DNA from 3 places in the Streptomyces sp. NPDC033966 genome. Region 1 is predicted to be linked to each of the others. Evidence: riboswitches for the same ligand, from Rfam matches in the RefSeq annotation. Region 1 holds a riboswitch; each other region holds the start of a gene.
What was found. Region 1 has a riboswitch for cyclic di-AMP ahead of ACZ518_RS27530 (transglycosylase family protein). Riboswitches for the same ligand answer to the same signal wherever they lie in the genome.
Positions count from the first base shown of each region.

Region 2: another riboswitch for cyclic di-AMP. It lies ahead of ACZ518_RS25365 (peptidoglycan DD-metalloendopeptidase family protein); the one in region 1 lies ahead of ACZ518_RS27530 (transglycosylase family protein).
Region 3: another riboswitch for cyclic di-AMP. It lies ahead of ACZ518_RS22105 (M23 family metallopeptidase); the one in region 1 lies ahead of ACZ518_RS27530 (transglycosylase family protein).

Region 1 covers NZ_JBVIRQ010000010.1:266,094-268,350, reverse strand. The annotation lists gene ACZ518_RS27530 (transglycosylase family protein) at 192-941, opposite strand; cyclic di-AMP (ydaO/yuaA leader) riboswitch at 944-1,116, opposite strand; gene ACZ518_RS27525 (transglycosylase family protein) at 1,392-2,257, opposite strand, start outside.
Region 2 covers NZ_JBVIRQ010000009.1:184,516-186,772, reverse strand. The annotation lists gene ACZ518_RS25365 (peptidoglycan DD-metalloendopeptidase family protein) at 16-1,032, opposite strand; cyclic di-AMP (ydaO/yuaA leader) riboswitch at 1,037-1,199, opposite strand; gene ACZ518_RS25360 (tyrosine-protein phosphatase) at 1,518-2,257, shown strand, end outside.
Region 3 covers NZ_JBVIRQ010000007.1:300,753-303,009, forward strand. The annotation lists gene ACZ518_RS22105 (M23 family metallopeptidase) at 133-945, opposite strand; cyclic di-AMP (ydaO/yuaA leader) riboswitch at 958-1,117, opposite strand; gene ACZ518_RS22110 (M16 family metallopeptidase) at 1,335-2,257, opposite strand, start outside.

The DNA.
Region 1 (2,257 bases):
GGGTCCGAATACCCGTCTTCCGGGACATAGGGGCCTTGTTTTCCGGGGCCCACCGGGAGACCGGATGGCGGAAGGCGGTGCTCCGGTTCCGGAATGCGGGTACCGGCGGACGACACGCCGCCGCCCGGCGCGTTGGGATACGCGCCGGGCGGTGGAGATGCTGCGGGGTGCCGCGAGTGTTACGCGGAGGTTCAGCCGAGCTTCAGCTTCTGACCCGGGAAGATCAGGTCGGCGTCGGAGACGGTGTCCTTGTTGAGCTCGAAGAGCTTCTCCCAGCCGCCCTTGACCTTGTTGGCCTCGGCGATGGTGCCCAGGGTGTCGCCTTCCTTGACCGTGTAGGAGCCGTTGCCCGTCTGCGGGGCCTCGGTCTTCGGGGTCGACGGCTTGGCCGGGGTCCAGTTGCCGGCGCCGGAGCCGGAGCCCTTGGTCTCGGTCTCGGTCTTCGGCGTGGACGGCTTGGCCGGAGCGGGCTTCGCCGGGGCCGGCTTGGCCGGAGCGGGCTTGGCCGGGGCCGGCTTCGTCTCGGGCTTCGGCTTGGCCGGGGTGGTGGAACCGCCGCCGTTGTACGAGGAGTTGGACAGGCCGACGCCGCAGTGCGGCCAGGCGCCCTTGCCCTGGCCCTTGAGGACCTTCTCGGCGATGGCTATCTGCTGGCCCTTGGTGGCCTGGTTGGCCTGCGCGGCGTACGCCTTGCCACCGTACGCGGCCCACGTGGAGGACGAGAACTGCAGGCCGCCGTAGTAGCCGTTGCCGGTGTTGATGGACCAGTTGCCGCCGGACTCGCAGGCGGCGACCTTGTCCCACTCGGCCGAGGTGGCGGCGCTGGCGGTACCGGCGGCCATCAGCGGGGCGGCGACGGCGACACCGGCGACACCGGCGAGCGTGACGATGCGGACGGCCTTGGAGCCGCGGCGGTGCTTGCCCTTGCCGGAAAGCAGCATGGATTTCTCCTCACCGACGCCTTCGAGGTGAGCTGTCGGGTTCGGGCGGATGAGTTGCCCGGTCACGCGGCGCGGCGCGTGTCTTCACCCCTAGCCGGTACGCGGGCCGTCTCTCAACGGCCGTTCCCGGCGCCTACCTTGGTTCCCCCGCTCCTGCCTTCGGCGCTTGCGCGACGACTGTTCCCTCCGTCCGCCGGCAGGATTCGGCGATGCGGTCGAAGGAGCCCGCGGTGGCGAGCGATTCAGAAGGTAGACGGGTCTCTCCCCGATGTTCAACGTGTGATTTTGGGGAGAAACCGGCCTACTTGCCTTCCTCAAGAGCACGTTTGTGCAGGTGAGAGGGGGGTTTTCGGAAGTTCCGGAACGAGACACGCCAGTTGTCCGGAAGAGATGCATGTCTCATTTGGCGATAACGGACATTCAACTCTTAATGGATGCCCGAACTGCCCCCTATTTCTTGGTTAGATCCAGGTTCTGTCCGGGCTTGATGAGGTCCGCGTCCCCGCCGATGACCTGCTCGTTGGCTTTGTAGAGCTCGCCCCAGCCCCCCTTGACGCCCTTGGCGTTCGCGATGTCCGAGAGGCTGTCGCCCGGCTTCACGGTGTAGACGGGCTCCGCGGCGGGTGCTGACACCGTGCCAGGGGCCGCCGGTACCTCGACGGCGGCCGGGCCGCGGTGCTTGCCCGAGCCGTCGGCCGCCTCGGCGGACGGGGTGCCCGTCGGGGCACCCGGGGTGGCCGGGGCGGTGGGCGTGACGCCCGGGGCGGGGGTGGCGCCCGGGGTGGCCGGGGCCGTCGGGGTGCCCGGCGCGGCCGGGGTGGCCGGCGCCGTGGGGGTGCCCGGGGCGGGCGTGGGCGTGCCGGGCGTCGTGGGCTGGACCGTGAAGTCCGGCTCGGGCATGACGGGCAGTCCGCTGGAGGGGCCCAGCGGGTAGTCCGGCAGCCCGCTCGGGCTGGACTGGGTGTTCGGCGCCGGGGTCGGGGCCCCGAAGTCCGTGGAGGGCTTGCCCTTGCCCGTCTTCGGCACCGAGGCGTCGGGCCGGGTCGGTGTGGGCGCGACGGGCCCGGGGTTCAGCTTGTCGCCCGGGTCCACCTCGGGGGCGGGGCCCTGCTGGGTCAGCCCGGCCGAGGCGGAGCACAGCGGCCACGCCTGGGGGCCCTGGGAGGCCAGCACCCGCTCGGCGACCGCGATCTGCTGGGAGCGGCTGGCGAGGTCGGGGCGCTCCGCGTACGCGAGTCCGCCGGCGTTGCGCCACTGCTCCAGGGTGAACTGCAGGCCGCCGTAGGCGCCGCTGCCGGAGTTCGCGCTCCAGGTGC
Region 2 (2,257 bases), on a different contig from region 1:
CGACGGCGGGTGCCGTCAGATGCTCACGCCCTTGGAGCGGAGGTAGGCGAGCGGGTCGATGTCCGAGCCGTAGGACGGGCCCGTACGGATCTCGAAGTGGAGGTGCGGGCCGGTCACGTTGCCGGTCGCGCCGGAGAGTCCGATGGTCTGGCCGCCGGTGACGCTCTGGCCCACCGAGACGGCGAGCGAGGACAGGTGGCCGTACTGGGAGTACTTGCCGTCGGCGTGCTTGATGACGACCTCGTTGCCGTACGCGCCGCCCCAGCCTGCGGAGACCACGGTGCCCGCGCCGACGGCCTTCACGGTGGTGCCGGTGCTCGCGATGAAGTCGACGCCGGTGTGGTAGCCGGAGGACCACATGGCGCCGGGGGTGCGGTACTGGGTGGAGACGCCGCCGCCGACGGGGGAGGTGAACCCGGACGCGGTGGCGGGCGCGGCGGGCACGGAGGCCTTCTCGCTCTTGGCTGCGGCGCCGGAGCCCTTGGCGGCCGTGCCACCGGAGGGGCGGGCGGCCTGGCCGGCGGTGGTCTTGCCGGTGCCCTTCGGGGACCGGGCCTTGCCGCCCGCACCCTCGGAGGCGGCCGGAGCTTCGGTGGAGGATTCCTCGACCGGGGCCGCAGGAGCCTTCGGGGCGGGGGCCGCGCCGCCGCCGACGAGGTTCAGCTTCAGGCCCGGGTGGATGAGGGACGGGTCTGCGCCGACGGCCTCGCGGTTGTCGGCGTAGAGCTGCTCCCAGCCGCCGTCGAGGTGGCGCTCGGCGGCGATCTTGGAGAGGTAGTCGCCCGGCACGACCGTGTAGACGGTGGGCGCGGCGGCCGCGGGCGCGGCGGCGGGGGCCGCGGCGCGGAGGGCCTCCGGGGTCTGGGTGCTCTGCGCGGGCGCGGACTTGGCCGGGGCGGCGGCCGGGGCGGCGTTGGCGCCTGCGGCACCCATCAGCGGGAGCGCGAGGGCCGCTCCGCCGGTCCCGGCGACGGCGAAGCCGCGGGATATCGAACGGGACTTCGGACGGCGGTGCTTACCCTTTCCGGGCATGTCGAATTCCTCTCCGGCGCCTGCGAGGTGAGCTGTCGGGTTCGGACTGGAGATGTCCGGCCGTACGTGCGGAGCACGGGTCCGGCTTCACCCCTAGCTGGGCCGGAAATGATCCGGAACAGCGGCCTGCCTGGTTCCCCCGCTCCTGCCGCGCGCGATGGTCGGGTGCGGTTCCCGGGCGGCGGCAGGATTAGGCGGTCCACCCGGATCGATCGCGAAGGTAATCGAGCGGGGCACCGGGCAACAAGCCGCGAATTCTCTGACGGATTCGCAGATATGGGGGATCAATGGAATTCCGGTCACCCTGTGTCCATTCCGCACCATCAACAACCGCTCCCACAAGGCAATTCGGTTCTCGCGATCAGGCACGCACGGTCACCGTATGATCTGGCTCACGGCGCCCGGCCCGATCTCGCCACCACATATGGCAAGTTGCTCTCAACCAGTCCAATTCGGACACCACGGACCCACGCGGAGGAGTACACGTGACCCAGCAGATACCCCAGCCCCTTCCGGCCGGACCCGGACCTGGTGCGGCGCTGACCGGAGTGCGCAACTTCCGTGACGTGGGCGGGTTGCCGACCACGGACGGGCGGAGGGTCAGGCCGGGACGACTGTTTCGAAGCGGACATCTAGCGCATGCCACCGAAACCGACGCAGAGTTCCTCGCCTCGCTGGGGCTGCACACCGTCTTCGACTTCCGCAACGGAGCGGATCACGCCCTGGAGGGCCCCGACGTCGAATTGCCGGGTGTGCGCAACGTGAACATCCCGCTGACGGATCCGGCCGACGGCCGGGAATTCTGGAAGATGGTCCGCGACGGCGAGCTCGACCAGCTCCGCGGCCTCCTGGGCGAGGGCCGGGCCGCCGCCCGCATGACGGACTCGTACCGCACGATCATCCGCACCCGCACCGCCGAACACAGCCGTGTCGTGCACGCGCTCACGCTGGACAGCGTGCCGGCGCTGATGCACTGCGCCGCCGGGAAGGACCGGGCCGGGCTGTCGGTCGCGGTGACCCTGCTCGCGCTGGGCGTGGAGCGCGAGGCGATCGTGGCGGACTACCTGGAGTCCAACGTCCCGCACAACCGCTACCGGGTGCGCCGGGGCAGCGACGCGCCCGAGGCCCGCTCCCCCGAAGTGATGGAGCTGCTGGCACCGCTGTTCGACGCCCGCGCGGAGTACCTGCTCGCGGCCTTCGCGACCATCGAGGAGCAGTGGGGCGG
Region 3 (2,257 bases), on a different contig from region 1:
GCCGTACTGCGACTCTATTGCAACACGCGGCAATTTTCCGAGCGGGGGCGGAAATATGAAGGATAAAACGAGGAAGGCCCCGGCTCTGTGAGCCGGGGCCTTCCTCGGTGAAGCGCGCTGTGCGGGTGCGGGTCAGATGCCCACGCCGTGGTTGCGCAGGTACGTCAGCGGGTTGATGTCCGTGCCGTACGTGGCACCGGTGCGGGCCTCGAAGTGCAGGTGCGGGCCGCTGGAGTTGCCGGTGGAGCCCGACAGGCCGATCTGCTGGCCGGCGCCGACCGTCTCGCCGACGGAGACGCTGAGCGAGAGCAGGTGCCCGTACTGGGTGTAGGTGCCGTCGTTGTGGCGGATCACGACGTTGTTGCCGTAGGCGCCGCCCCAGCCGGCCTCGACGATGGTGCCCGCGCCCACGGCGTGGACGATGCTGCCCTCGTCGGCGTGGAAGTCGATGCCCGTGTGGCTGCCGGAGGACCACATGCCGCCGCCCGCGCCGTACTGGGTGCTGACGTACGAGCCGTCGACCGGGGCGACGAAGGTGTTGAGGCGCTTGCGGGCCTCTTCCTTGGCGGCCTTCTCGGCGGCCTCGCGCTCGGCCTTCTCCTTGGCCTCGGCGGCCTCGGCGGTGCGCTTGGCCTCGGCGGCCCGCGTCTTCGCCTCGGCCTCGGCCTGCGCCTGCGCGGCGACGGCCTCGGCGGCGCTCTGCTGGGTCGCGGCCTGGACCTCGATGTCGTCCTGCAGACCGTCGGCGACGACGATCGCGTTCTGACCGGTGTCCTCCATGGACGGGCCGCTGCTGTTGTCCGCCGCGAAGGCCGGAGCGGCCAGGGTGCCGACCACGCCCGTGGTGGCGAGGGCGGCGATGCCGGCGTAGCCGGCGGTCTTGCGGCTCAGACGGCTGGAACCACGGTGCTTACCAGAACCGGCGGCACGACTGCCAAACGCCATGAAGGGGGTGATCCTTTCCTTCCCTCTCGCCTACCGGGTTAGCTGACGGGTTCGGAGCAGGAAGGTCTCCTACGGGCCTCCTCTTGCGAGGGGGTCCGATTCACCCCAGGGACACATGTGGGTCCCCGGCTCCCCAGGCTCGCGCCTGACGGGGACTCGGCGATCGCTGTCCGGTGCCGCGGATGCGGCGGGTACAAACTGACGAACAGCACGGCCGACGCTAGGCGGATCATCAGTCAATCGCCAAACAGACGAGCGCTTTTGTTGCGTACGCCACACCGCATACCTGCAACCACGCCACCAAACGGACAAAGGGGGCTCCGGTGGATGTTCCACCGGAGCCCCCTTGTCACGGGCCGGATCCCGGCCCGTCCCGGGCCTCGCGCCGCTCAGTTGGAGACGACGGTGACCTCACCGATCCCGAGGGCCAGGACGGGCTCCTCGATCTGCGCGGCGTCGCCCACCAGGACGGTGACCAGACGGTCCACCGGGAAGGCGTTCACGACGGCCGAAGTGGCCTCCGCCGTACCGGTTTCGGCCAGCCGCGCGTACAGCCGCGCCTGGTAGTCGTCCGGCAGCTCCTGCTCCACCTGGTCGGCGAGCGTGCCGGCGACCGAGGCGGCCGTCTCGAACTTCAGCGGGGCTACGCCCACCAGGTTCTGCACCGCCACATCCCGCTCGGCGTCGGTCAGTCCGCCCTCCGCAAGGGTCCGCAGCACCTTCCACAGGTCCTCCAGCGCCGGACCCGTGTTGGGGGTGTCCACCGAACCGCTGATGGCGAGCATCGAGGCGCCCTTGCCGTCGGCGGTCGAGCGCAGCACCTGCCCGAAGGCGCGGACGCCGTAGGTGTAGCCCTTCTCCTCGCGCAGCACCTTGTCCAGGCGGGAGGTGAGGGTGCCGCCGAGGCAGTACGTGCCGAGCACCTGCGGGGCCCAGACGATGTCGTGCCGGTCCGGTCCGATCCGGCCGATCAGCAGCTGCGTCTGGACGGCGCCCGGCCGGTCCACGATGACCACGCGGCCCGTGTCGTCGGCCGTCACCGGCTGGACCGGGCGGGGCGCGGCGGTGTTGCCGGTCCAGGCGCCCAGGGTGTCCGCCAGCAGGACGTCCAGGTCAATGCCGGTCAGGTCGCCGACGACCACCGCGGTGGTGGTGGAGGGCCGTACGTGGGCCTCGTAGAAGGCGCGTACGGCCCCGGAGTCGATCCGCGCGACCGTCTCCTCGGTGCCCTGGCGGGGGCGGGACACGCGCAGCGCGGCGGGGAACAGCTCCTTGGAGAGCTCCTTGGCGGCGCGGCGCTGCGGGTTGGCCA